2 regions of the Methylocystis rosea genome follow, and region 2 is predicted to be linked to the other one. Evidence: predicted binding sites of a transcription regulator. Region 2 holds the regulator's gene; the other holds the start of a gene.
The links. The regulator PhoB, encoded in region 2, activates phosphate uptake and scavenging genes when phosphate is short. The targets are predictions, from matches to a motif close to TGTCATNNANCTGTCAT.
Positions count from the first base shown of each region.

Region 1: a site for PhoB is predicted at 2,348-2,364, ahead of EHO51_RS07020 (DUF47 domain-containing protein). Genes of this name have one in related genera too.

Region 1 covers NZ_CP034086.1:1,446,755-1,451,117, forward strand. The annotation lists gene EHO51_RS07005 (hypothetical protein) at 1-198, shown strand, start outside; gene EHO51_RS07010 (NUDIX hydrolase) at 205-675, opposite strand; gene EHO51_RS07015 (inorganic phosphate transporter) at 672-1,670, opposite strand; gene EHO51_RS07020 (DUF47 domain-containing protein) at 1,680-2,324, opposite strand; gene EHO51_RS07025 (DUF2865 domain-containing protein) at 2,430-2,918, opposite strand; tRNA gene EHO51_RS07030 (tRNA-Arg) at 3,202-3,278, opposite strand; tRNA gene EHO51_RS07035 (tRNA-Arg) at 3,359-3,435, opposite strand; gene EHO51_RS07040 (ETC complex I subunit) at 3,445-3,753, opposite strand; tRNA gene EHO51_RS07045 (tRNA-Pro) at 3,818-3,894, opposite strand; gene EHO51_RS07050 (DUF192 domain-containing protein) at 3,978-4,363, opposite strand, start outside.
Region 2 covers NZ_CP034086.1:2,856,961-2,861,323, reverse strand. The annotation lists gene pstA (phosphate ABC transporter permease PstA) at 1-190, shown strand, start outside; gene pstB (phosphate ABC transporter ATP-binding protein PstB) at 187-978, shown strand; gene phoU (phosphate signaling complex protein PhoU) at 1,003-1,719, shown strand; gene phoB (phosphate regulon transcriptional regulator PhoB) at 1,716-2,462, shown strand; gene EHO51_RS13800 (GcrA family cell cycle regulator) at 2,478-2,996, opposite strand; gene EHO51_RS13795 (aspartate aminotransferase family protein) at 3,409-4,363, shown strand, end outside.

The DNA of each region.
Region 1 (4,363 bases), 1.4 Mb from region 2:
TGCCCCGACGTCTGCAAGGACAAGACGGTCTATGACAAAGGCGACAAGGATGCTCCCGCAGCAGCAGCCAAGAGCCACTCGGGCAGAAAAGACAAGGCCGTCAAAGTTTCCGAACCTACGGTGTTTTGCAAGGCCGCCCGCATGAAGCTCCCGAAAGGCTGGATGCGCGCCGATCCTCCGCCGGTCAAGACGCGCTAGAGCGCGCTAGACTTTTGGCGGAGTCGACGCGTCGCAGAACGCCAGCATCAGGTCGCGCAGTTCTGGCTCCTCGACGAGTCCGGCGGCGACGACGCACTCGAACCATCGGGTGGCGCGCTGCTTCTTCTCGCGCCAATTCTTGCGCTGCCTTTGCACGCGCAGAGAAAACACCTCGACGCAGCAGTCGACGGCCGCGCCGCTGTCGAGGCGTTTTTCATAGCGGAAATCGCCGAGCTTCACTTTGTCCGTCTTGCCGACGAGGCCCGCCTCCTGCACCGCTTCGATCGCCGCGACGATATGCGGTTTGCGGCCTTTCATCGGCCAGCCCTTCGGAATCACCCAGCGCTTTGTGTCGCGGGAGGTGACCAGCATGATCTCCAGGCGGCCATTGTTGATTCGCCAAGGTAAAGCCGCGTATTGCGTGCGGAGGACAGAACCCGCGCCGACGCGCTTCTTCTTCGCTTTGGGCGTCTTCATGCCGCGAACCTCGCGAGCACGTAGAACGCCGCGGCGAAAAAGGCGGCCATCGGCATGGTGATGACCCACGCGACAACAATGTCCTTCGCGACATTCCAGCGGACCGCCGCCACGCGCCTCGACGCGCCCACGCCAATGATCGCGCCGGTGATCGTATGCGTTGTCGACACAGGAACGCCCAGCGCCGTCGCGAGGAACAGAGTGATCGCGCCGCCCGTCTCGGCGCAGAACCCTTGCACCGGCGTCAGGCGGGTGATCCTGGATCCCATCGTGCGCACGATCCGCCATCCGCCGAACAAGGTTCCAAGGCCCATGGCCGCCTGACAGGCGATGACAACCCAAAATGGCACGTAGAATTCGCCGCCGAGCGCCCCGTGCGAATAGAGGAGCACCGCGATCACGCCCATGGTTTTTTGCGCGTCATTGCCGCCATGGCCCAGCGAATAAAGCGAGGCGGAGGCGAATTGCAGGATGCGAAACAGCGAATCGACGCCGCCCGGCGTCCGGCGCACGAAGATCCAGGACACGAGCAGGATCAGCGCGAGCGCCAGGACGAATCCGAGCGCCGGCGACAATACGATCGCTGCGCCGGTCTTGAGCAGCCCATTCCAGACGATCGCGGAAGCGCCGACTTTGGCCACGCCGGCGCCCACGAGACCGCCGACAAGGGCATGTGAACTCGAGGAAGGAATGCCCAATCCCCATGTGATCAGATTCCAGACGATCGCCCCCATCAGCGCGCCGAACACCACGAAATCATCCACGATGTCGGGCGAGACGATGCCAGCGCCTACAGTTTGCGCCACGTGAAGCCCAAAAAACAGGAAGGCGATGAAGTTGAAGAAGGCGGCCCACGCTACTGCGAACTGCGGACGCAGAACGCGGGTTGAGACGATCGTCGCGATGGAATTGGCGGCGTCGTGCAGACCGTTCAGGAAATCGAAGATCAGAGCGACCGCGACGAGCCCAATCAGATAGATTGAAAAGTTCTGCAAGCGTCGTCCCTAAGTATGCTCGATGACGATGCCGGCGACGCGGTCGGCGACATCTTCGAAGCCGTCGACGACTCTTTCAAGATGGCCGTAGATTTCAGCGCCGACGATGAACGCCATCGGGTCTTTGTGGCGGTGCGCCAGAAACAGCTCCTTCAGGCCCTGATCGTGGATGGCGTCGGCCTCGTCCTCAATGCGGGTGATCTCCTCGCTGAACGCGTTGAGCCTGCCCGCATTCTGGCGCATCAAGCGCAACAAAGGTATGGCGCTGCGCGTGAGCTCCGCCGATTGGACGATAATGTCGCCCATGCGACGCATGCCAGGCTCGAAATCTCGCGTCTCGTAGAGCAGCGTCGCCTTCGCCGTCTGATGCATTTGGTCGATCGCGTCGTCCATCGCGGTGACCAGGTCACGGATGTCGCTGCGATCAAACGGGGTGATGAACGTGCGGCGAACCGCCAGATGGGCCTCGCGGACGATGGCGTCGGCCTCATGTTCCTGGCGGCGGATTTCTTGGCTGCAGACGAGCACGCGGTCCCCCCCGTTCAGCAAGTCGCGCAAGGCGTGGGATCCCGCGACGAGCGTCTCGGCATGTCGCTCGAAAAGATCGAAGAAGCGTTCCTCTCTCGGCATGAGCGCCTGAAACCAAGACAGCATGGCGCTCTCGCCTCCCGCGAATCTGTCACAAAAGCGTCACAAACGAGCTCGCGGCACATAGCCGGCGCGGCTTCGAGTGTAAAGCGCGAGACGCCGCGGCCGCGACTATTTTGGCGGGCGCTGTGTCTTATTCAGCGCGACGGATCCGTTCTGGGAGGCGCGCGCCTCGTCCGGCGCGACGTTGCGCGACAACACGCCTCGTAGCCGCGCCCTGATCTGGCGCGAGGCATGGCTGACGCTCACCAAGCTTGAGCGGCTGTAAATGAATGCGCCTTTCTCGCCGACAACGATATCGCCGGTTTGCAATGTCGGATCCCGGCGGGACAGCCCAAGGTAATAGTCATGAGAGGCGGCCGGATCGTTGCACGCGCATCCCGCCGTCAGCTTGTCGCGAAAGCTGAACGCCGCCGGAAGCGCCGAATAGCGTTGCCCTTTGGCGTTGTGCGCCTGCTCGATGGTTGCGCCCTCGTAGAGCTGCACCTGCGCTGACGGACAGGCGAGTTCGCAGGAGTGCTGGTCGGAAATTCGCGACAATTTGATTAGGGGGAAATAATAGCCGTCGCAGGCGCGCACGCAATAGCCGTCGCCGGACATTGAGTCCGTTTCAGCAGTGTTTGCTGGTTCGGGTTTGGCGTAATGAACCGAAGTCTTCGGCGGGCGCCGCGGCTGCCGCGGGCGCGCACGCATGACCCGCCAGGAGCGGTGGGGCGAGAACGCCGGAGGTTGATCGGGTCCGAACAGGAAATCGAAAAATTCGCCTTGAGCTAAAACGTCGAGGGGTGAGATGACCGCCAAGGCGAAAGCCAGAGCGCCGGCGATCCCTGTCGCACCCGGGCGGTTGAGCCGCATTCGCCGTCCCCGTCTACTAAACTTCGACTGGCGACCCCGGCAGGATTCGAACCTGCGACCTACTGCTTCGAAGGCAGTTGCTCTATCCAGCTGAGCTACGGAGCCGTCGACGGCGCAACTTTCGCCGCGGACCGTATCAGTTCGGCCAACGCGGCGCCAGCAACGCTCGACAGGGTAGTCATATATGGCGACCCCGGCAGGATTCGAACCTGCGACCTACTGCTTAGAAGGCAGTTGCTCTATCCGGCTGAGCTACGGGGTCGAGACAGCCTCAGTGGGTCCAGAGACCGATGCGGCTGGTCTTGAAATTATCTGAATAGGATGCGCCGCGCCGGGCCGCCAGATTTGGCTTCGGCTCCTCGACCCGGTAGGCGAGGCCGCTGCGCTCGGCGTAGGCGATCGCCTCCTCCTTGGTGGAAAAATTGAGCCTGACCTGCTGGCGCATGTCGCCGGAGCTGGTCCAGCCCATGAGCGGCTCGATGCTGCGCGGAAGCTCCGGCTCGAAGTCAAGCCGCCACATGTCCGATCCCGGACCGGATTGAGTGGCGCTCGGCGCTGGAAGATAAATGCGTGCGGTCATAGGGCCTCGTCGTTGGCTGCGCTCGTAGACGCGTCATGAGAGCGGCGCGCGGCGGTCTTCGCGCTGGTCGGGGCAGCAGGATTCGAACCTGCGACCTGAAGTACCCAAAACTTCCGCGCTACCAGGCTGCGCTATACCCCGCCGGACCAAGCCGCGCCTACGGCGGCTCTGCCCTCGCTCGAATTTCGCTACCACGCACGGCCGCCCCTCACAAGGGAATGCGACTATCGCTTGAATATGCGGTGCCGCACCTGGTCTCCGGGCGCGAGCGACATTTTCCGCGCGGCGCCGGCGTTCAGCTCCAGCACCGCATAAGCTGGCTGAGGAGAAGTTATGATTCGTTCCGACATGGGCTCCGTGTCGGCGGCCACGCCCACCACCCGCCCGTCGCGCCCGATGAAAACCATATCGAGCGGAATGTAAGTATTTCTCATCCACATCGAAACAGGGCCCTCGGCCTTGAATTCGAACAACATGCCGTGATCGGCCGGCATCGACTTGCGGAACATGAGGCCGCGGGCGCGCGCCTTGGGCGTGTCGGCGACTTCAACTTTGAAGTCATGCTCGGCCGTCGCCGTCACGATACGCATGATTTCAACGGCGGGTTCGG
Region 2 (4,363 bases):
TCAGTTCTGGAGCAGCGACCTCACCGCCCCAATGGCGAGCCTGCCGGTCGTCATCTTTCAGTTCGCCCTGTCGCCCTACAAGGACTGGCAGCAGCTCGCTTGGACCGGCGCGCTGCTCATCACTGTCGCTGTTCTCGCTCTCTCGATCGCGGCCCGCGCGCTCAGCGCCGGGCGGAGGAACTCGAAATGAACGCCGCTGCTCAAATTGCTCAAGTAAAGGCGCCGCTGACCAAGGTTTCAATGCGGAATCTCGACTTCTTTTACGGCGAGTCGCATTCGCTCAAAGCCGTCACCATGCCCTTATACGCTAATAAGGTGACATCCTTCATCGGCCCCTCGGGCTGCGGCAAGTCCACGCTGCTGCGCGTCTTGAACCGCATGTATGATCTCTATCCCGGCCAGCGCGCCGAGGGAGAGGTGCTGCTCGACGGCGAGAATATTCTCGATCCGGCGGTCGACATTAACGCCTTGCGCTCGCGCATCGGCATGGTGTTCCAAAAGCCGACGCCCTTTCCAATGTCGATCTATGAGAACATCGCGTTCGGCATTCGGCTATACGAGAAACTGCCGCGCGCCGACATGGACGCGCGCGTCGAAGGCGCGCTGCGCGGCGCCGCTCTTTGGGACGAGGTCAAGGACAAGCTTCACACCAGCGGTCTGGGCCTGTCAGGCGGACAGCAGCAGCGACTCTGCATCGCGCGCAGCGTCGCGGTGCAGCCGGAGATCATTCTGTTCGACGAGCCGTGTTCGGCGCTCGATCCGATTTCGACGGCGAAGGTCGAGGAGCTGATAGACGAATTGGCCAGCCGCTACACCATAGCGATCGTCACCCACAACATGCAGCAGGCGGTGCGCGTCTCTGATTACACGGCGTTCATGTATCTCGGCGAGCTCGTCGAATTCGGCGAGACGGACGACGTGTTCAACAAGCCCCAAGCGAAGCGCACGCTCGACTACATCACCGGCCGTTTTGGCTAAACCAGCGATTCAAGGACGGCGCTCATGAGCGATCATATTGTTAAATCCTACGACCGGGACCTTGAAGCCCTGGGACGCCGCATCGCTGAAATGGGCGGCGTCGCGGAGAAAATGCTGGCGGAGGCGATGGACGCTTTGTCGACCTTCGACGTCGACCTCGCCCACCGCGTCGTCTCCAGCGATCCTCGTCTCGACGCGTTGCAGCGCGAAATCGAGGAGAACGCCATTCTCACCATCGCGCGCCGGCAGCCGCTTGCGGTCGATCTGCGTGAATGCATCGCCGCGATCCGCATTTCCGGCGACATCGAGCGCGTCGGCGATCTGGCCAAGAACATCGCCAAGAGAACGCTCAAGATCGTGTCGGAGGCGCGCGTGCCGCGCGCGATCGTCGGTCTGAAGTCGATGCATGAAATCGCCGCGATGCAGCTTAAGGACTCGTTGGACGCCTACGCCTTGCGCGACACCGAGCGGGCGCGCGCGGTCTGGCAGAACGATTCCGATCTCGACGCGCTGGAGGATTCGGTGTTCCGCGATCTCCTCACCTTCATGATGGAGGACCCGCGCAACATCTCCTTCTGTACGCATCTCCTGTTCTGCTCGAAGAATCTGGAGCGGATCGGCGATCACACGACCAACATCTCGGAGACGGTCGTTTATCTGGTCACCGGCGAGGCGATGCCCACGGAGCGGCCGAAGACGCGCGTTCCCGACTTCGGCCTGAAGGACGAGGCGGCGCAATGAGCGACGTGACGTCCGCCGTCCTACAGCGGATTGGGAAAAGCGATCGGGCGCCGCGAATCCTCGTCGTCGAGGACGAGACGTCGCTCGCGACGCTGCTCGTGTATAACCTTGAAGCGGAAGGCTATCAGGTCGAACATGTCGACAATGGCGATGAAGCCGAACTGCGGCTCGCCGAGTCGCCGCCCGATCTCGTCATTCTCGACTGGATGCTGCCGGGCGTTTCCGGACTTGAAATCTGCCGACGCCTGCGGGCGCGGGACAGCGCGCGAGACATGCCGGTGATCATGCTGACCGCGCGCGGCGAGGAAGGCGAGCGCGTGCGCGGCCTTTCGGTCGGCGCCGATGATTATGTCGTCAAACCGTTTTCGACTCCGGAGCTGATGGCGCGGGTGCGCGCGCTGCTGCGCCGGGCGCGGCCCGAGCGCGTCGCTTCACGGCTCACGCTCGGCGATATCGACCTCGACCGCGACACCCGTCGCGTGCGGCGATCCGGCCGCGAAATCCACCTCGGTCCGACCGAATTCCGGCTGCTCGAATATTTTATGGAGAAGCCCGGACGCGTGTTCACGCGGGCGCAGCTGCTCGACAGTGTTTGGGGCATGTCGGCGGAGATCGACGAGCGTACGGTCGACGTCCATGTCGGACGGCTCCGCAAGGCGCTGATCCGCGGCCGCGAGAAGGATCCGATCCGCACGGTGCGCGGCGCGGGCTATTCTTTCGATGAAACGTTCGGACACGAGTGACGTGTCCGATGCGGTTCACGCGTAACGCTGCGCCCTGAACTGATCGCGCGCGCGGCGGCGATCTTGCGCAGGCTGATAGGCGACGCGCGCGTGATAGGCGCAGTAGGGGCCGCCGCCGATCGTCGACTTGCCGCCGCAGAAGCGGAACTCCGCCGACGTGGGGTCGCCCATCGGCCAGCGGCACATGGATTCGCGGAGCTCCATGAGCGTGACGCGCTCCGATATCGGGATCACGACCTCTTCTTCAGGCGCACGCCGCGGCGCCGCCAGCGCATGCGGCGCGAAAGCGAGCGCAAGATTGCCGTGCGACGAGACGCCGTTCATGCGCGGGTGCGTCGGGCGAGGGGCCTTGGCGACGCGCGGCCGCTGCGCGCTCGCCGTCTTGGCGCGTTCGGCGAGTCCCAGACGATGGATCTTTCCGATCACAGCGTTGCGGGTGATGCCCGGTCCAAGTTCCGCCGCCACTTGGCTGGCGCTGAGACCATCGCTCCAAAGCTTGCGGAGCAGTTCGACGCGTTCGTCGGTCCATGACATTAGGCTCTCCATTCTTTCGGGTCGAGCGCGGATCGGATGTCTTCCGACCGCTGCGCAGGTCTGAAGCCCTGCGGCGATGTGATGCGCATCAACACTCGAGAGAACACGCCCAAACGAACTACGCGGGCGCTGACTAGAAACTTTCTGTTTACTTTGAATCATGCGCGAGTCGCGCTGGCAAGCGCGCGCTGGCGTTCTCAACAGGCTTTCGGCGAGACTGTTGCCCGCAGGACTCACCCTAGCGCGGCCGCGCCAGCTGGCTTTGACGCCAATATCGAACCGCGCCATGGATTTGACCGCGTCGGGCGGCGCGCATAAAATCCCGTCCTGAACTGCCGCCCTAAACGGGCGGCGCTTTGTTTTTTTAGCCTCCTCTGGCCGGAGCCAGCGACGGGAGCATGGAGCAGGGCTTTTGACGTCAGCGCTTTATCCGACCTATCCGCGCGCCGATCTCGCATTCAAACATGGCGAAGGCGCGTGGCTGACTGCGGAAAACGGCGACCGCTATCTCGACTTCAGCGCGGGCGTCGCCGTACTGTCGCTCGGCCACAATCACCCGCATCTCGTCGAGACTTTGAAGCGCGCGGCGGAAGAGCCGTGGCATGTCTCCAATCTTTTTCGCATCCCGCAGGCCGAGCGGCTCGCGGAGCGGCTTTGCGACGCCACATTCGCCGATCTGGTCTTTTTCACCAATTCCGGCGCGGAAGCGGTCGAGTGCGCGATCAAGACGGCGCGCAAATTCCACGCGGTGAACGGACAGCCCGAGCGCTATCGGCTGATCACGTTCGAAGGCGCCTTTCATGGCCGCACGCTCGCGACGATCGCCGCGGGCGGCAACGCGAAATATCTTGATGGGTTCGGGCCGCCCGTCGAGGGCTTCGATCAGGTTCCTTTCGGCGATTTTGACGCCGTCGAGGCGGCGATCACGCAAGAAACGGCGGGCGTCCTGCTCGAACCGATTCAGGGAGAGGGCGGGCTGCGCGTCTTTTCGCCGTCGTTTCTGGCGCGGCTACGGGAGCTTTGCGACGCGCGCGGGCTGCTGCTGGCGCTGGACGAAGTCCAGTGTGGCGTCGGCCGCACCGGCAAGTTCCTCGCCTGCGAACATGCCGGCGTCACGCCCGACATCGTCGCGCTCGCCAAGGGACTGGGCGGCGGATTTCCGCTCGGCGCGTGCCTCGCGACGCGCGAGGCCGCCAAAGGCATGACGCTGGGCGCGCATGGCTCCACCTTCGGCGGCAATCCGCTGGCGACGGCGGTGGGCGGCGCCGTTCTCGACGTCGTGCTCGAAGAAGGCTTCATGGCGCGCGTCGCGCGGCTTGGCGCGCTGTTGCGCCAGCGGCTGGCGGAGCTCGAGGACCGCTTTCCGT